2 regions of the Enterocloster lavalensis genome follow, and region 2 is predicted to be linked to the other one. Evidence: a T-box and tRNA genes for the amino acid it is inferred to sense, from the RefSeq annotation. Region 2 holds a T-box; the other holds one or more tRNA genes.

Region 1 (10,162 bases), 2.5 Mb from region 2:
TCAAAGGCCTGGGAGTAACTGGAAATTCCAACGAACACCAGGATGGGAAGCACAACCGCCTCCGGGATAAACGCGTTGATGATGGCGGACAGGCCGGTCAGGCCAACCAGGGCGTACAACACCACGATGCCCAGATGGTAGCCGGTGCCGGATTCCATTTTCTTCCAACCCGGGTAGCCCCAGTAGAGGCCCACGGCCAGGGGGTTGCCGAAGCAGGCTCCCACCACGCTTGCCAGGCCGCACAGTACCAGAGGTTTGGTGTTGGTGAAAAAGGTGTCGCCGCACTCCCTGGCCTGCTCCACCGCCTGGATGCCGGTGATTACCTCGTTTAAGGAGAACACGATGATGATGGGCAGGAAGGGGACCATGGACGATACCACCGCTCCGTCAAAGATGCCCAGAGTGGGGTGGGGTATGTAAAAGTTCAGGCTGCTCAAAGATTCCTGCACCGCGCCAAAGCCCATGACGCCGCTGATCCAGGCCACGGCGGAACCCACCACAATGGCGATGAGAGCCGCGGGCAGCTTGGTCTCCACCTTTCCCAGGTAGATCACAAACAGCACGATCAGGGACAGCCAGCCCACCAACGGCATTTTCAGCACTCCGTTCATGGACTGCATGATCAGAAACGCCATGGCCCCGCCGGCCAGAGAGCCGAACAGCGCGCCCGCCGGAACGATCTTTAACACCAGTGGAACCACAAAGGCCCCGATAATGAACACGATGCCGCCCACCAGATGGGCCAGCACGCCGGCCTTAAAGGCCAGATCCGCATTTCCGGTGCTCAGGAACACGGGGAGCATGATGCTGTAGAGCCAGATGAACATTCTGCCCGCCTGAAGTCCCGCCGGGATGGCGGTCAGACCCGGATCGTTACGCTTGGCCGCAATGCCTCTGTAGTAGAGCCAAAGTCCGCCGTTTAAAACGACCACCGTCAAAACCATACCGGGCATCATGGTGCCGAAGATCGTTCCCGAGTCCAGCCCAAAGGTGCCCGCCAAAATGGCGATTGCCACAATTACCTTGGAAAATCCGTCAAAGAACACGCCGATGGACGCGTCTAAGTCCGCTTTCTTAAAAAATGGTATTCTTGCCTTTTCCATACCGTTTATCCTCCTACTAATTGTTTCTGTGATTCGGTTATGATTTGGGGGCGGCGGCGTGGGCCGTCATCCGAATCGGTTCTACGCCGGGCCGCAGCCCCTGGCCGTCTCATCTTAAAATTCCCAACGCCCGTTTCCGCCTCCGGTCAGGCCCTCTGCCCGCTTCCCGGCTCAAAAAAATGCCCCTTCATAAAGAGCAGCGCGGCCACCGTCAGGTAAACCGTGCCGAAGATTATCCCCGGCCCTGTGAGAAGCGCGATTCCCTCGCAGTGGATCATGCCGATGGCCGCGCAGAAGGCCATGACCAGTGCAAAGGCCCCCGCCATCTTGTAGCGCCGGTCCACCACGCAGGCCAGCAGGCCCGCCAGCAGCAGGCTGGTGAGAAATCCGCCGTTTCCCAGGTACATGATCCCCTGAATGGGCACGGAATATGCCGCAAACTGTTCCGCCGTCACCGCCGCCATAGTCAGTCCGGCCGCCTGGACCGAGGAGCTGATGAGCGTCTGCACGTACTGGAACAGGATCGGGATCATGGACAGCAAAATGACGTTATAATACTTTTTGTCCATGGACCGGAAGGTGTTGTCCGTCACGGAAAATCCGATGAAGATCAGGAGCACCATCACCGCCTCTGTTGGAATCAGGGCCATCAGCACCCCGGTCAGACCGGTGGTACAGATGATCAGGCACAAAAATCCGTTGACCAGCGAAAATCCCGCCCTGGCATCCAGTTCCTTCCAGCCCGGGTGGCCGAAGTACACGGTGGTGGGGAAGGGATTCCCGAACAGCGCGCCGGTCATGGTGGAAACGCCGTCCATAATCATGGAGCGCCGCTCCGGGTAGACGTCCCCGGCCATTTTGGCGGATTCCAGTCCCTGCAGCGTGGAGAGAAAATTGTTGATCTGCAGCGGAATGATCACGGGCAGGTACGGCACAATGCCTTTGAATCCGGCTGCGATATCGCCGATTCCCAGGGAGGGCGGGTAAAATCCGATCTCCGAGAAGGAATCCTTAAGAGCTCCCGGCGTCAGATATCCGCAGGCCCAGGCCACAGCGGTTCCGATGAGAATGGCGATCACCCCGGAGGGGATTTTGGCGAACCGTTTATCCGCCTTACCCAGATAATCAATGATGATGATAAACAGGGGCAGCACCGCGTACACCGGTTTGTCGAACACCATGGCCAGTCCCACAATGGAAAGCCACACCATGGCGGAGGAGGCCATATTTCCCATCAGCGCGCTGTTGGGAATCGTCTCCACGATCCATCGCCCGGCAAAGCCGCCCGCGACCTCCACCAGGCCGCCCACAAACGCAGCCGCCAGGCCCACCTGCAACGCCAGACCGGAATCCCCAGTCTGCCAGTACACCGGTCCGATGATCAGGTACAGCCAGCCCGACAGCTGAGAGGCCCCGATTCCAAAAGGCTGGGAGGTCACATTGTGCCGCTTTTCCTTGTGGGCCAGGCACCGGGCCTCGTAAAAATACCACAGGTTTCCCAGAAGGATCGCCAGACCGATGCCCGGCACCACCTTTCCGATCACCACCTGGGCCGGCATGCCGAACACCACGGTCATAATCCCCGTGGCGGTCAGGATTTTCGAAAACCCGTCGAAGAAGATCCCGATGGACGCGTCAATGTCGCCCTTCCCCCACCAGCGGTATTTGAATTGTGTATTTCCATTCATTGTTAATTATTCTCCACTAATTTGTTTGTGTCTTAAACAAACTTGGCAAAAAAATAATTTTGCCAATCTTTACATAATATATATGTACCAATTCCTACCTGATCCCGGGATATTTCAAAAGTTCATTTAATAGTTAAACAAACTTTTTATTTAAAAACGGATCTCAAATCCTTTCTCAATATAACACTTCGTTATTTAATTGTCAATACCACTTTCTATTTTTTGGCGAAATCTTAACAACAAAAATTCTTGACAGTATTTCCAAATCGTGCTAGTCTTATTCTATTGTAAGGGAGTAGTCGGCGCAGCGGTGCGTGGCGAAGTCAACATCACTGGAATCACTCGTAGAGTTCGGTTCCCTGGCTTGGTTTTAAATGACGAGACTTACCTGTCCGTTTCTTGGAAGAAGTGGCCGGGGGGAGTCTTTTTTTATTGTCCCGGGCCGTTCCTCCCGAAACGAATTTCCTTGAAAATTTCCTATTTCCGGCTGCGGCCGCTGCTGTCGAACCGTTCGTTTTACGCTGCGCCGTCCGGGAATAAATGAGGGAGTAATTCCGCATACTATAATAGCATGCGAGGTAAGTCAACATAATGGCAGCTGCACGGCGGTCTGGCTTATCTGTAGAGAATGAGACTCATATGCAGGTTTGTTTAACATAGCTGTGTATGGGTCTTTTTTATAAATTTATATATCTGTTCAGTACCTTCACAAATATGAGGGATTTTTGCCCGCAGGCTTAGATTTTCATACGGTCAGCGCAGCAAGCGCGCAGATCTACTGAACAGTTACAAATTTATCATCTTTTTTCACACACAGTTTAAAGGAGGAGCAAAACGTGAAAGAGTACTTAACCAGTGTTGAGGACGTGCTGAAGGAGCAAAACTCATCTCCGGATGGCCTCACCAGCGGGGACGCCGCGGGCCGGCTGGAAAAATTCGGCCGGAACAAGCTGAAGGAAGGAAAGAAAACTTCCCTGGTCAAACGCTTTTTGGAAGAGCTGGCGGATCCCATGATCATTATTCTGATCGTCGCCGCCGTGATCTCCGGCATCACCGCGTTCTATGAGGGGGAATCCTTCGCCGACGTTATCATTATTATGTTTGTGGTTATCATCAACGCCGTGCTGGGCGTGGTGCAGGAGAGCAAGGCGGAAGCCGCCATCGCGGCCCTGCAGGAAATCGCGGCCGCTACCAGCAAGGTCCTGCGGGACGGCAAAATCGTCACCTTAAAGAGCGAAGACCTGGTGCCCGGCGACGTGGTAGTGCTGGAAGCGGGCGACTCGGTTCCCGCCGACGGCCGGATCATCGAGTGCGCCAGCATGAAGATCGAGGAAGCGGCCCTCACCGGCGAGTCCGTTCCGGTCAATAAAATCGTCAGCCTGCTGAACCTGGAAGGCGAGAAGGATGTTCCCTTGGGCGACCGCAAGAACATGATCTACATGGGCTCCACCGTGGTATACGGCCGCGGTAAAGCCGTGATCACCGGAACCGGCATGAACACGGAGATGGGTAAGATCGCGGACGCTCTCTCCCAGGCTAAGGACGAGGAAACTCCTCTGCAGATTAAGCTGAACCAGCTGAGTAAAATCCTCACCGTGCTGGTGGTGGGAATCTGTGCGGTGATCTTTGCCGTGGGCCTGTTCCGGGCCAATATGACCCCTGAGGGAATCACCGGCGATACGATTTTAAGCACCTTCATGGTAGCCGTCTCCCTGGCCGTTGCGGCCATTCCCGAGGGTCTGGCGGCCGTGGTGACCATCGTGCTCTCCATCGGCGTGACCAACATGTCCAAGCGCAACGCCATCATCCGCAAGCTGACCGCCGTGGAAACCCTGGGATGTACCCAGATTATTTGTTCCGATAAAACAGGAACCCTGACCCAGAATAAAATGACCGTGGTGGACCACGTGGCCGGGGATGAGGAAGCTCTGGTCCTGGCTATGGCCCTTTGCTCCGACGCGGAGCTGGATCCGGACAGCCACGACGCGGTTGGCGAGCCCACGGAGTGCGCGTTGGTCAACGACGCCTACAAGCACGGAATGGCCAAAAACGACTTGAAGGCCCGCTATGTGCGTGTGGCGGAAGCTCCCTTCGACTCCATGCGAAAGATGATGTCCACCGTCCACCAGACGGAGGGCGGACAGATCGTCCAGTTCACCAAGGGCGCGCCCGACGAGGTGTTAAAGCGCTGTACCAGGGTGATGGAGGGCGGCCAGGCCGTTCCCATGACCGACGAGATCCGCGCAGCCATTTTAAAGAGCAACAAATCCATGGCAGACCGGGCGCTTCGGGTGCTCTGCGCCGCCAAACGCGATTGGAACGCGCTGCCCGAGAACTCCGATCCTGAATTCCTGGAGCAGGATCTCATCTACCTGGGCCTGTCCGGCATGATCGATCCGGTGCGCCCGGAGGTGAAAGCCGCTATCGTGGAATGCCGCCAGGCGGGAATCCGTCCCATTATGATCACCGGCGACCACAAGGACACGGCCGTGGCCATCGCCATGGAGCTTGGAATCATCACCGACGCCTCCCAGGCCATCACCGGCGCCCAGCTAAACGACATGGGCGACGAGGAATTCAACCAGAACATCGAGCACTACGGCGTTTACGCCAGAGTGCAGCCTGAACACAAGGTGCGCATCGTCACCGGTTGGAAATCCAAGGGTAAAATCACCGCCATGACCGGCGACGGCGTCAACGACGCCCCCTCCATCAAGAGCGCGGACATCGGTGTCGGAATGGGCATCACCGGCACCGACGTGACCAAGAACGTGGCGGACATGGTGCTGGCGGACGACAACTTCGCCACCATCGTCTCAGCCGTGGAGGAGGGACGCCGGATCTACGCCAATATCCGCAAAGCCATCCAGTTCCTGCTGGCCTCCAACCTGGCGGAGGTGCTGGCGATCTTCTTCGCAACCCTGATCGGATTTGTCATTCTGGAGCCGGTGCACCTGCTCTGGATCAACCTGATCACCGACTGTTTCCCGGCCCTGGCGCTGGGGCTGGAGCAGAGCGAGCCCGACATCATGAAGCGCGCTCCCAGAGATCCCAAAGAGGGAATCTTTGCGGGCGGCATGGGCTTCGACGTGTTCTTCCAGGGCGCAATCGTCACCGTCCTGGTGATGGTGTCCTACCTCATCGGCCATTACATCGAGAGCGGTGTATGGGAATTCGTCAACAGCCCAGATGGAACCACCATGGCATTTTTAACCCTGTCCATGGTTGAAATCTTCCACTCCCTGAACATGAGAAGCCGCCGCGGCTCCCTGTTCAAAATGACCACGCACAATCATTTCCTGTTCGGAGCCATGGTCGTATCCCTAATACTGACCACCGCTGTGATTGAAGTGCCGTTCCTGGCCGCCGCCTTTGAGTTTACTCCCATTGACTTAAACGAGTATGCGGTCGCCCTGGGACTGGCGGTACTCATCATCCCGATCATGGAGATTGTGAAATTCTTCCAGCGTAAGCTGGGGAAATAGATGCACTCCTACTCAACCGGGAAAGGCCGTCCTGCCGCGAAACGCAGGGCGGTCTTTTTCGGCCAGGAAAGTAAGCCGGCTTAACGGCCACATTCCGGGGGAATCCGACTAATATTCTTTTCAAAACCCTTGATTTTTTGGCCTGCATGTGGTATTATTATCACTGCTTATCCAGTAAATGGGCGGATTCCCGAGTGGCCAAAGGGGACAGACTGTAAATCTGCTGCAAATTGCTTCGGTGGTTCGAATCCACCTCCGCCCATTAGCGTGTCAGTTATAGCTTAAGGACATCAGCGCAGAGCGTATTAAAGGTCCTCGTTTTCAGCCGTGGCACGTGCATTGCGGGTATGGTGGAATAGGCAGACACAAGGGACTTAAAATCCCTCGGAGGCGACTCCGTGCCGGTTCAAGTCCGGCTACCCGCATTTCGTTCTATGTTGTGTATGGACAAACCCTGCTGACTAAATGGGTTTGTCCATTTTTTATGTCGTGATATTCATCTATAGAGTGCAAAAAAGCACACAGGATTTTTGCTTTCTTTTAGGAAAATCCTGTTCTAAAATTCTAATACTCTGCGGTTCTCATCATTCTTCTCACCATTTTATGAATAGTATTTGACAAGAATGACAAGAATGAATATAATCATAAATAGAAGAACCACTGGAGGTGCCTTATGACATTCACCGAAAGCGACACTGTAGAATTGAAATCCCAGTTGATCAGTGACATTTGCAAGGAGATTATTGCCTTTGCCAATTCACGGGGCGGCACATTATATGTCGACGTAGAGGACAGTGGAAATGTGATTGGCCTAGCGGATACCGATCAGTCAACTTTGCAGCTGAGCAACATGATTCGTGACTCCATCAAACCGGATGTAACAATGTTCGTCCGTTATGAAACACTCTGCGTTGAAGGAAAAAACATTATTGCGGTAACTGTTCAGAAGGGAACCGATCGTCCGTATTATCTTGGCAGCAAAGGTTTAAAACCAAGTGGCGTCTATGTCCGCAACGGCACATCAACCGACCCTGCCACAGACACCGCAATACGCAGAATGATTAAGGAAACAGATGGGGATAGTTTTGAAACAATGCGTTCTTTAGAACAGCAGCTCACTTTTAAAGCCGCTGAGGAACAATTCAAGAAACGTAACGTGCCGTTTGACGCTGCCAAAATGCAGACACTTGGCATGGTATCGCAGGATGGTATATATTCTAATGTAGCGCTGCTTCTTTCTGACCAGTGCAGTCATACCATAAAAGCCGCGGCTTTTTCAGGAACAGATAAAACAACATTTCAGGACAGACGGGAATTTGGCGGTTCCCTGTTCCAGCAGATGGAGGAAATGTACGCTTATCTCGATATGCGGAATCAGACAAAAGCCACATTTGAAGGATTATATCGCAGAGATACCCGTGATTATCCTGAAGAAGCGCTCAGGGAAGCACTGCTCAATTCTCTGGTTCACAGAGATTACTCTTTCAGTGCCAGTACATTGATCAGCGTCTATGATGACCGTATTGAATTTGTTTCTGTTGGCGGACTTCCTGCCGGCATTGCTCTGGAAGATATTATGCTTGGCCTTTCTGTATGCAGAAACCCCAAGTTGGCAGCCATCTTCTATCGTCTGCAGCTGATTGAAGCATACGGTACCGGAATGCCCAAAATCATCAAGGCATACGCAGGGACCGATTTAGAGCCTAAAATCCAAGTAACCAACAATGCCTTTAAGATTACCCTGCCGAATCTCAATTTCTCATCCAAACCTGTTCCGGTCTACGAACCGCCAACAGAAGATGAAAAACGTGTTCTCAGTCTCCTTGCCACCAGGGAATCCATTGTGCGGAGCGATGTGGATCGCTTACTTGGCGTCAGCCAGTCAACTGCTAATCGTATTTTGAAACAAATGATTGAAAAATATTTGATTTCACAGGAAGGAACCGGAAAGAACACGAAATATATTAAAAGATAAATTACCCCATGCTGTAATAACTCTCAACTTCAGAAAGGACCTGATCTCATGGAATTAATGAATGCAATCCACGAACGCAAAAGCTACCGCAAACCCTACAAACCCGATCCCATTCCCGCCGAGTCCATTAAGGAAATCCTGGAAGCCGGCGTAGCCGCGCCTTCCGGCTGCAACCAGCAGACCACCCGCTTTATCGGGGTGAACGATCCCGAGCTGGCTCACAAGCTTGCGGAGATTTACGACAAGCCCTGGGCCCTGACCGCGCCCGCGGCGATTCTGCTGCTGACCAGGGAGCACGTCTCCTACCGCGGCAACTCCTACCACATCCACGACTACTCGGCGGCGGCCGAGAACATCCTTCTGGCCGCCGTGGATAAGGGCTACGCCACCACCTGGATCGAGGGACAGATCGAGGGGGAGAAGGCCCGGCAGATGGGCGATCTTCTGGGCGTGCCCCAGGACCTGACCGTAGCCATCTACATGCCCCTGGGCATCCCCGCCGAGGAGAACCCCGGCGTTGCAAAAATGCCCTTTGAGGACCGCGCGTGGCTGAACGGGTATGGGAAATCCTTCTAAATCCTAATCCGCGCTCCACGCCGCCGGACACCGCTGCGTTTCCGGCTTCGCCGCGCCGCGCGCTCACACGCCGCTAGTCCGCCAAATCCCCCGCCGCCTTAATCTTCACCCGGTTGGTATTTCCCGGATAATATGCCAGCGGCACATCCTCAACCTCTATAATCTCAACCGTCTCCCGGACCGCGCCGGACTGCACCGCCAGTTCCACCGCCGCGGCCCGGGCTTTTTCTAACGCCTCATCCCGCGGAATTTCATCGTAATTGATCAGCTGTTCCAGCGTACCGCTCACCTTGGAGATGGCGGAGCCGATGGCATTGGCCGTGCCGAAATGGTCGGGCTTCACCACGGTTTTGGTGCCCGCCAGGCGGTCCGGGACAATGATCGATCCGCCTCCCACCAGCACCGCGTCGATGTCCGCGCCGGACACCTTCATGGCGTCGATGCTGTCCTCAATCATGGCGCGCATGGCTTCCATGGCCTTTAACGCCACGTCCTCGTCAATCCCGGCCGCCAGGGAGGGATCGCCAAGCTCCACCATACCCAGGCGCACCGCCACGTCTGTGGCCGTCATGGTATCCCCGCCGAACACCAGGGCCTTCTCCGCGATGCGGTAGCCCACGCTGTCGGGGCCCACGGTCACGCTGCCGTCCGCGTAGCTGCGCACGATGGAGCCGCCGCCCAGGCCGATGGAGATCACGTCAGGCATGCGGAAATTGGTGCGCACGCCGCCGATGGTGACCGCCACGCCGGACTCCCGGGGGAAGCCGTTCTGGATCATACCCAGGTCCGTGGTGGTGCCGCCCACGTCGATGACCACCGCATTAGACAAATTGCTTAAATAGCTGGCGCCCCGGATGGAGTTGGTGGGGCCGCAGGCTATGGTGAGAATGGGATAACGCCTGGCATATTCCATGGTCATCAGAGTTCCGTCGTTCTGGGACAGGTACACGTCCGCGTTGGTTACGCCCTCCTCCGCCAGGGAACGGGCAAAGCCTTCCGTAAACCGGTCCGCTACTTGATAGAGGGCGGCGTTTAAGATGGCGGCATTTTCCCGCTCAATCAGGCCCATGGAGCCGATCTCGCTGGAAATGGACACGTGAACGCCCTCCCCCATCACCTCCCGGCAAAGGGCCGCGGCCTCCAGCTCGTGGTCGTTGCGCACCGTGGAAAATACACAGGAAATGGCCACGGACTCCACCTTTCCCTTCAATCCCTCAAAAAATTTTCCGGCCGCCTCCCTGTCAAACGGCGCCAGTTCCTTCCCGTCGTACTCAAATCCGCCTCCCACAATGGCGTAATCCACCGCGATCCGGCGGATATCCTCAGCCCAGTCCA
Region 2 (10,162 bases):
CCGGTGATTATCCGCACCCTGGATATCGGCGGCGACAAGGAGATCCCCTACATGGGTCTGGAGAAGGACGAGAACCCGTTTTTGGGCTACCGCGCCATCCGTTTCTGCCTGGACCGCAAGGAGGATATCTACAAACCGCAGCTGCGCGCCCTGCTGCGCGCCAGCGCCTTTGGCAACATCCGCATCATGGTTCCCCTTGTGACCTGCATCGAGGAGTACCGCGAGGCCAGGGGACTGGTGGAGGAGCTGAAAGCCGAGCTGGATGAGGCGGGCATTGCCTACAAGAAGGACATCCAGGTGGGCATCATGGTGGAGACCGCGGCGGCTTCCCTGATCGCGGATATCTTTGCCAGGGAAGTGGACTTCTTCAGCATCGGCACCAACGACCTGACCCAGTACACCATGAGCGTGGACCGGGGTAACAAAAAGGTTTCCTACCTGTATTCCACCTTCAATCCCGCCGTGCTGCGCAGCATTCGCCACATCATCGCCTGCGGCCGCGAGGCCGGCATCATGGTCGGCATGTGCGGCGAGGCGGCCAGCGATCCCATGATGATCCCGCTGCTTCTGGCGTTTGGATTGAATGAGTTCAGCATGAGCGCGTCTGCGATTCTGCGGGCGAGAAAGATGGTAACCGAGTACAGTGTGCAGGAGCTCCAGGCGGTTGCGGACAAGGCCATGAGCTTTGCGACCACGGCTGAGGTGGAGCAGTACATGAAAGAATTTGTGGAGAGCGGAACGGTTTAATGGCAGTTTATTTGATTTGTTACGCATTAAGTTACCTGTTGGCCCGGCAGCATGTTTACATGCTGTCCGGGCTGGTTTTGATTACAGCGGCCCTGTGGCTGTACTGGCGGGACTACCGCGCCAGCCGGGATCTGATTCACCTGCGGGGCCTGTTCTGCCTGGCTTTTGTGGGCGGCCAGGGCGTGTCCTGCTTTAAGCTCAGCCGGCTGCAGACCGACTGGGCCGGGGAGACCTGGCTGTGCTTTCTGCTGGCGGTCTTAGCGTTCTGGCTGGCCTTTGAGGCGGTTCAGCGGATGGCTTTGCGCAGGCGGGGGAACGGCGGCAGGGAGGGCGGCAGGCGGGAGCACGACGGTAGGGAGCGCGACAGGCGGGAGCACGACAGCCAGGGCATCAACCCAGGCCGCATCAACTCAGGCCGTTTCCCGGAGACCGGGGCTACGGGAGAATTCAACGGCAGCTCGAAGCGGATTCTCATCTGCATGGCGGGCATCACGGGCGTCTCGGCCCTTGCCTTTGTTTTTGAGGCGGTGAAGCTGGGCTTTATTCCCATGTTCTCCTACGGCGTGCCCCACGCCTACTCCTATTTCCATGTCAGCGGCGTGCACTATTTCACGGTGTCCTGCGTGCTGGTGCCCAGCCTGTTTGTGCTCTATCTGTTTTCGCGGGCGGCGGACGGCGGGGAGTGCGGCGTCCGGGTGTTTGGAACGGCGGCGGGCCGTGCTGGAACGAAAGTGGAGCGCTCCGGAAACCCGGCCCCCCCGGCTGCGCCTGACCGCGGACTGATTCTGGCCGCAGTTCTGACCGGGATATCGATCCTCATTCCGCTGCTGTGCGTTTCCCGCTTCCAGCTGATCCTGGCGGTGGGCATGGCGGTGTTCACCTTTATCTCCGTCCGCAGAACCTTCCGGCTCAAATACCTTTTGATCCTGTGCGTCCTCATGGTTCCGGCCTACCTGGCTTTGACGGTGCTGCGCAGCCACAGCGTATCCTACCTAAACGGCATCTTTGAGATGAAAAATCCGCACACGCCGATCTTTGTGACCCAGCCTTACATGTATATTGCCAACAATTACGACAATTTCAACTGTCTGGTGGAGCAGCTGGGAAGCCACAGCATGGGACTTCGCATGCTGTTCCCGGTGTGGGCGCTGACCGGCCTTAAATTCCTGAATCCGTCCCTGGTGAGTTTTCCGATTTTTGTGACAAAGGAGGAGCTGACCACGGTGACGCTGATCTACGACGCCTACTACGATTTCGGGGTGTTGGGAATTCTGCTGTTCGGCCTGCTGGCCGGAGCGGCCTGCGCGCTTTTGTACCGCCTGCGCTGGCGCGCCCGCAATCCCGTCTGCCATGTGATCTACGCCCAGATCGCCATGTACATGGCTCTGGCCTTTTTCACCACCTGGTTCTCCAACCCGTCCACCTGGTTTTATTTGGCGGTGACGGCGGCCGCATACTGGTTTGTCGGTCACGGATTTCCTTATTTTGGCAGAGATATGTAAATTATGTAAAAATAGTAAAGTTTTTATAAAGAAATCGTTGACTTTTTTCTTACGGACTGCTATAATTTGGATTAGTGAGTGAGATTTGTCTCATTCCAACCTACAATTTGATACTTGGATTGTTACTGTTCGGCAGGCAAAACCAATTTTGTAAAGGAGAGAGATGAATCGTTTTTCTCTTAGACAAAGTTGGTTTTTTTATTTTTTTGAGCTTATCCGCAGCGCTGTGGACTGCTGCACAGAGAGGGGGAGAAAATTGCAGGACCCGTTGACTGGCAAGAACGTCATGAAAATCAGTAAAATTATCAATAATAATGTGGTCAGCACCTTTGACGAGGACGGAAGGGAGGTCGTCGTCATGGGACGGGGAGTGGGTTTCAAGGCCAAAGAGGGAATGGCCGTGAACGAGGCCAAGGTGGAGAAAATCTTCCGCCTGGACAGCCAGACCTCGATGGATCAATTTAAAGAGCTGGTCGTGAACCTTCCGATCGAGCACGTACAGATTTCCGCCGAGATCATCAGCTATGCCAAGAGCGTTTTAAACCGTCCCATAAACCCCAACGTGTATATCACGCTGACAGACCATATCAATTTTGCGCTGGAGCGCTTCAAGCAGAAGATGATGTTCTCCAACCCGCTGATCCACGAGGTGAAAAGCTTTTACCACGCGGAATACCTGATTGGAGAGTACGCCATTGCCATGATCCGCAGGGACCTTGGAGTGATGCTTCCGGTGGATGAGGCGGCCAGTATCGCGCTTCATATCGTCAATGCGGAATATGATGCACCCATGCGGGACACCATAGATATTACCAATCTGATCCAGCAGGTGAGCGAGGTGGTGATCGAGTATTTCAACATTCAGATCGATGAGGACTCGCTGAGCTACGAGCGGTTTATCACCCATCTGCGGTTTCTGGCCCAGCGGATTTTTACAGGGGAGCACATGGAGTCGGATAACCCGGAATTTCAGGAGATGATCGCGAAAATGTACCCGGAGGAACATGTTTGCAGCCAAAAGGTACAGGTGCTGATTGATCAGAAGTATGGACACAAAATGACAGAGGAAGAAGCGGCGTATCTGGCGCTGCACATCAAGAGGATCCGCACGCGTTAAAGCGGCGGAAGACTGGAAAGGGGATTTATATATGTTTAAAGGTTTAAAAGGGCTTTTCGGAGGAAAAGAAAAGGCAGTTGTAGGAGCGCCGGTGAGCGGCAGGGCGATCCCCATGAGTCAGGTCAATGATCCTACCTTCAGCCAGGAAATCCTGGGCAAGGGCGTGGCCATCATTCCCGATAAAGGGCGCATCGTAGCTCCCATCGACGGCACGGTTACCATGGTGTTTGACACCAAGCACGCCATCAGCATGCAGGGCGAGAGCGGAGTGGAGCTGATCATCCACGTAGGGATTGACACCGTGGAGCTGAAAGGACAGTATTTCACCGCACTGGTGAACGCCGGCGCGCAGGTGTCCAAGGGAACCCCGCTGCTGGAGTTTGACATGGAGAAGATCAAGGCAGCCGGTTATGACGTGGTGACGCCGGTGATCGTCTGCAACACGCCCAATTTCCCCGACATGACCGTAAAGAGCGGCATGGAGGTCCGGGAAGGCGACACCGTGATCGAGCTGAACTAGGTTATACAGGCGGAAAAGGAGGACGGATATGCTGGAAGAACGTTTTGTGTTGAAGGACTCCATGGGGCTTCACGCCCGGCCCGCGGCCCAGCTGATGATGGCGCTGAAGGATATTCAGAGCGCGGTGACCATCAGCGGCAACGGGGAACAGGTGGACGGTAAGGATGTGATTCAGATTCTGTCTCTGGGATGTGTGCAGGGGGATCAAATCACCTTTACGGCGGAGGGGCCGGACGAAGAGAAGGCCATGGAAGCGGTCCGCCGGGTTATGAAGGAACTGGACTGTTGAAGGTCCGAAATTGATTTAAACCTGTAAAGGTTTAGATAGATGTGTGAATCTTATTAAAGAAAGGGGATTTATTATTATGATGAAATGGTTACAGAAGCTTGGCAAGTCATTGATGCTGCCCGTTGCTGTTTTACCGGTTGCAGGTATTTTATCCGGTATCGGCTACTTCCTTTGCCCGGCGGTTATGCAGGGCGGAGATATCACGGGTGCGATTCCCATGATCGGTTACTTCCTCACCCAGGCGGCGCTGGCGCTGATCGACGGCGCAATTATCGCCCTCCTGTTCGCGGTAGGCGTTGCGGTCGGTATGTCGGATGACCATGACGGAACTGCAGGCCTGGCAGGCCTTGTTTCCTGGTTGATGATTACCCATCTGCTCTCTCCGGGAGTGGTTCAGACTCTGGCCGGTATTGCGCCGGACACCATCCAGGGAATGGCATTCGCTAAGATCCAGAATGCGCTGATCGGTATTATCGCCGGTATCATCGGATCTACCTGCTACAACAAATTTAAGAATACCAGACTGCCGGATTGGCTGGCTTTCTTCTCTGGCAAGCGCTGTGTTGCTATCGTTACTGCAATGTTCTCGATTATCGCTGCGGCAGTCCTCCTGTTTATATGGCCGATCGTTTTCGGCGGACTGACTGCGTTAGGCCAGTCGATCGCAAAGATGGGCGCAGTAGGCGCAGGTCTCTATGCGTTTTTAAACCGTTTGCTGATTCCGTTCGGCCTGCATCACGCGCTGAACAACGTATTCTGGTTTGACACCATCGGATTAGGCGACTTAAGCAACTTCTGGGCAGGCAAAACCAGCGCAGATGTTACTTGGAGCCTTGGAATGTACATGTCCGGATTCTTCCCCTGCATGATGTTCGGAGTTCCCGGAGCTGCTCTGGCTATGATCCACTGCGCAAAGAGTAACAAGAAGAAAATTGCTATTGGTATCCTTGCATCCGCAGCGCTGTGCGCATTTGTCTGCGGCGTTACCGAGCCCTTTGAATTTGCATTCATGTTCCTGGCTCCCGCACTTTACTTAGTGTACGCAGTTTTGTACGGCGTCTTTACCTTTGTGACCGTACTGCTTGGCTTCCGTGCCGGCTTCTCATTCTCCGCCGGCGCAACGGATCTGCTGTTCTCCGCAGCCCTTCCGGCCGCAGCGAAGACCTGGCTGATTATTCCTCTGGGCATCGCCGCGTTTGCAGTATTCTACCTGGTATTCAGATTCATGATTACGACCTTCAACTTAAAGACACCCGGTCGTGAGGATGACGACGAGGCGGACGACACCTCCGCTAAGCTTGCCAACAACGACTACACCCAGGTTGCAACCATTATCCTGGAAGGCCTTGGCGGCAAAGAGAATGTAAAGAGCATTGACAACTGCATCACCAGACTGAGACTGGAGATCAACGACTACACCAAGGTGGATGAGAAGAAGATCAAATCCGCCGGTGTCGCCGGGGTGATCCGTCCCAGCCAGAAGAGCGTGCAGGTAATCGTCGGCACACAGGTTCAGTTTGTGGCGGATGAGTTTAAGAAATTATGTAAATAAACAGCAGTGAGAGCGAGAAGCAGGGGCCGAAAACCTCTGCTTCTCTTTTTGAATGCAAGGGGCCGCTGGCGCAGCCTGGGGCGATTACAGTGAAACCCCAGTTATTTCCAGATTGACAGTTCGCCTTCACTGTGGTACAATACGTTTAGATATTTAGAGAAATATCTAAATGATAACCATCAAATGGGAGAAAGGAGGCACTCCATGTCCTTTGCCGATACCTTTAAAGCGCTGTCCGATCCAACCCGCCGGGAGATTTTAAACCTGTTGAAGCAGGAAAAGCTCACGGCCGGGGAGATTGTGGCCCATTTCGACACCACGGGAGCCACCATTTCCCATCATCTGTCCATCCTCAGACACGCCGGATTGATAGATGACAGCAAATCCGGCAAATATATCTATTATGAGCTGAACCTCTCCGTGTTTGAGGAGGTACTGGCCTGGATTCAGGATTTAATGGAGGAAAAACATGAAGAAGATTAGCGGTTCGATCAAAAATATGACATTTTCCGACTGGGTTTACTGGGGAATGGCCCTGGTGCCCTTCGCCATCTCACTGGTCTTTTACAGCAGGCTGCCGGAGCAGGTGCCCACCCACTGGAACGGCGCGGGAGAGGTCAACGGCTACTCCAGCCGGTTGATGGCCTGCTTCGGGATACCGGGCTTTATGCTGCTCATGGCGGTGGTGGTCAATTTCGCCTTTCTGGCGGATCCCAAGCGGGCCAATATCGCCCGTTCCCGGGAGCTGAAGCAGATCACCCGCTGGTTCATCGTGATCCTGGCGGTGCTGGTCCAGTGCATCACCATGCTGTCCGGCGTGGGGGTGGAGCTGAACGTGGGGCTGCTCACCAGCGTGCCGATCTCGATTCTGTTCATTGTCATCGGCAACTACATGCCCAAATGCAAACAGAATTACACCCTGGGAATCAAGCTGCCCTGGACCCTGGCCGACGAGGACAACTGGAACAGGACCCACCGGCTGGCCGGGTACGTGTGGACCCTGGGCGGTCTGGCTATGCTGGCCTTCGGCCTCATGGGGCGCTCCGGCCCGTATTTTGTAATCGTTGTGGCAATTATCCTGATTCCCACAATCTACTCCTATGTCTTGTGGAAACGCTCGGGCGGTGGGGAAAATCATGGGAAAAATCGTTAAGAATACGCATTGACACCCCGCTGCAAATATGTTAAATTTATAGTCAGCATAAATACTGAGACGGGGAGTAGTAGAGGAATTCCGAACTTCAGAGAGCCGGCGGAGGGTGCGAGCCGGTGGGAAGGATTCTTTGAACTGGCCCCTGAGTAGCTTTCCCAAGGGCGATCCAGCCTGCGTAAGAAATGCCGGCCCCTGACCGTTATACAAGGAATCGAGCGCATGCGCCAAACGGCGTGTGAATCAGAGTGGTACCGCGCGGGAGCTTATGTCCTGCGTCTCTAGCAATAGGGGCGCAGGGCTTTTTTCGTACAACGGCCAGCCGGCCGGAAGGAACCGTCCGCCCCCTCACGAAATGTACCAAGCAAGAACAATGGAGGAAGCAAGCTATGGCTACACAGTACAACCACAGCGCCATTGAGAAGAAATGGCGCGAAAACTGGGAAGCGAAGCCCATCAATGTAAATGACGGCAAGAAGGAGAAATACTACTGCCTGGACATGTTCCCCTACCCCTCCGGCAGCGGCCTGCATGTGGGCCACTGGAGAGGTTATGTGATCTCCGACGTCTGGAGCAGATACCAGCTCTTAAAGGGCAAATATGTGATCCATCCCATGGGATGGGACGCCTTCGGCCTGCCGGCTGAGAACTACGCCATCAAGATGGGCGTGCACCCGGCCAAGTCCACGGAGGAGAATATCAAAAACATCAAGCGCCAGATCAAGCAGATCGCGGCGATCTACGACTGGGATATGGAAGTAAACACCACGGACCCCGGGTTCTACAAGTGGACCCAGTGGATTTTCGTGCAGATGTTCAAGAAGGGTCTGGCCTACGAGAAGGAGTTCCCCATCAACTGGTGTCCCTCCTGTAAGACCGGCCTTGCCAACGAGGAAGTGGTAAACGGCTGCTGCGAGCGCTGCGGCACCACGGTGACCAAGAAAAATCTGCGCCAGTGGATGTTAAAGATCACCGCCTACGCGGAGCGCCTGTTAAGCGACCTGGACAAGCTGGACTGGCCGGAGAAGGTCAAGAAGATGCAGACCGACTGGATCGGCAAATCCTACGGCGCGGAGGTGGATTTCCCCATCGACGGCAGGGATGAGAAGATCACCGTCTACACCACCCGCCCCGACACCCTCTACGGAGCCACCTTCATGGTGCTGGCCCCGGAGCACGAGCTGGCAAAGAGCCTGGCCACCGACGAGACCCGCGAGGCGGTGGAGCAGTATATCTTCGACGCTTCCATGCGCTCCAACGTGGACCGCATGCAGGCCAAGGACAAGACCGGCGTGTTCACCGGCAGCTACGCCATCAACCCCTTAAACGGGGCCAAGACGCCCATCTGGCTGTCCGATTACGTGCTGGCTGACTACGGCACCGGCGCGATCATGTGCGTGCCCGCCCACGACGACCGCGACTTCGAGTTCGCCAAGAAGTTCGGCCTGCCCATCGTGCAGGTCATCGCCAAGGACGGCAAGGAAATCGAAAATATGACCGAGGCCTACACCGAGGCCAGCGGCGTGATGATCAATTCCGGCGACTGGAACGGCATGGAGTCCGCGGTATTGAAACAGGAAGCCCCTCACATGATCGAGGAGAAGGGCTTTGGCCACAAGACGGTGAACTACAAGCTGCGCGACTGGGTATTCTCCCGCCAGCGCTACTGGGGCGAGCCGATCCCGATCATCCACTGTCCCAAGTGCGGCTGCGTGCCGGTTCCCGAGGACCAGCTGCCCCTGCGCCTGCCGGATGTGGAGAGCTATCAGCCCACCGGTACCGGCGAGTCCCCGCTGGCTGCCATCGACGAGTGGGTTAACACCACCTGCCCGGTCTGCGGCGCTCCTGCCAAGCGGGAGACCAACACCATGCCCCAGTGGGCCGGTTCCTCCTGGTATTTCCTGCGCTACGTGGACAGCCACAACGACGAGGAGCTGGTGTCCAGGGAGAAGGCGGACAAGTACCTGCCCGTGGACATGTATATCGGAGGCGTGGAGCACGCGGTGCTGCACCTTCTGTACTCCCGGTTCTACACCAAGTTCCTCTGCGACATCGGAGCCATCGACTTTGACGAGCCCTTCAAGAAGCTGTTCAACCAGGGTATGATCACCGGCAAGAACGGCATCAAGATGAGCAAGTCCAAGGGCAACGTGGTGTCCCCGGACGACCTGGTGCGGGACTACGGCTGCGACTCCCTGCGTCTCTACGAGCTGTTCGTGGGACCGCCGGAGCTGGATGCGGAATGGGACGACCGGGGCATCGAGGGCGTTTCCCGCTTCTTAAACCGCTTCTGGAACCTGGTGATGGACAACAAGGATAAGAACGTGGAGCCCACCCGGGAAATGCTCAGGGAGCGCCACAAGCTGGTCTACGATATTGAGCAGCGCTTCAACCAGTTCAGCTTAAACACCGTGATCTCTGGCTTCATGGAGCACAACAACAAGCTGATCGAGATCGCCAAGAAAGAGGGCGGCATCGACAAAGAGACCTTAAAAACCTTCGTGATCCTGCTTGCTCCCTTCGCGCCCCACATCGGCGAGGAGCTGTGGCAGCAGCTGGGCGGCACGGACACCGTGTTCCACGCCCAGTGGCCGGAATTCGACGAGGAGGCCATGAAGGAGGACGAGATTGAGGTCGCCGTACAGGTCAACGGCAAGACCAGAACCGTGATCAGCGTGGCAGCCGATATCGCCAAGGAGGACGCCATCGCCGCGGGTAAGGCGGCTGTTGCCGACAAGCTGACCGGGAACATTGTGAAGGAAATCTATGTTCCGGGGCGGATTATCAATATTGTGTGCAAATAATGGGAAACCATTGACCGCGGGCTGCGCCCGGGGCACAATCGAGACGAGAACAATGGGCCGCAGGCTCTGCCCGCAGCCCATTGCATTTAACAAAAGCCGCTGTACGGCCGGAGGAATCCGGGCCGTGCAGCGGCTTTTTGCGGGTAAATGGGGGAGCGGTTAAATGGGTGATCGGATAAAGGGATGATCAGTTAAATGGGGGATCAGGTAAACGGGCGATTGGGGGTGTCCGCAGGGCCTCCGTCTCTGGCGGACGGCGGCGGTGGCGGTGGCGGACTACGGTGGCGGCAGACGGTGCAGCATACGGCGATGGCGGCAATTCATCAGTCCTGCACCCCCTGCTTCCGGAACCGCCTGCGGTACTCTGTGGGCGGGATGCCCATCAGCTGGGTAAAGACCCTGGAGTAATAGTTGGGATCGCAGAAGCCCACGCTCAGGGCAATGTCCGCAATGGAGGTCTGGGAGCCCACCAGGAAGTCCT

The links. A T-box is a leader RNA that pairs with one kind of tRNA and senses whether it is charged. The one in region 2 lies ahead of leuS (leucine--tRNA ligase), so its partner is inferred to be a tRNA-Leu.
Region 1: it has a tRNA-Leu gene. The T-box ahead of leuS (leucine--tRNA ligase) is inferred to sense a tRNA for this amino acid. The anticodon was not compared.

What each region holds. Positions count from the first base shown of each region.
Region 1 is NZ_CP176637.1:3,274,058-3,284,219, reverse strand. It holds gene ACK2JC_RS14660 (permease) at 1-1,103, opposite strand, end outside; gene ACK2JC_RS14655 (uracil permease) at 1,250-2,791, opposite strand; gene ACK2JC_RS14650 (cation-translocating P-type ATPase) at 3,628-6,276, shown strand; tRNA gene ACK2JC_RS14645 (tRNA-Tyr) at 6,457-6,538, shown strand; tRNA gene ACK2JC_RS14640 (tRNA-Leu) at 6,618-6,701, shown strand; gene ACK2JC_RS14635 (RNA-binding domain-containing protein) at 6,950-8,251, shown strand; gene ACK2JC_RS14630 (nitroreductase family protein) at 8,300-8,827, shown strand; gene ACK2JC_RS14625 (hydantoinase/oxoprolinase family protein) at 8,901-10,162, opposite strand, start outside.
Region 2 is NZ_CP176637.1:5,754,707-5,764,868, forward strand. It holds gene ptsP (phosphoenolpyruvate--protein phosphotransferase) at 1-747, shown strand, start outside; gene ACK2JC_RS25800 (O-antigen polymerase) at 747-2,249, shown strand; gene licT (BglG family transcription antiterminator LicT) at 2,536-3,366, shown strand; gene ACK2JC_RS25810 (PTS glucose transporter subunit IIA) at 3,398-3,886, shown strand; gene ACK2JC_RS25815 (HPr family phosphocarrier protein) at 3,915-4,175, shown strand; gene nagE (N-acetylglucosamine-specific PTS transporter subunit IIBC) at 4,252-5,727, shown strand; gene ACK2JC_RS25825 (autorepressor SdpR family transcription factor) at 5,932-6,210, shown strand; gene ACK2JC_RS25830 (SdpI family protein) at 6,197-6,880, shown strand; T-box leader at 6,929-7,163, shown strand; gene leuS (leucine--tRNA ligase) at 7,267-9,681, shown strand; gene ACK2JC_RS25840 (helix-turn-helix domain-containing protein) at 10,005-10,162, opposite strand, start outside.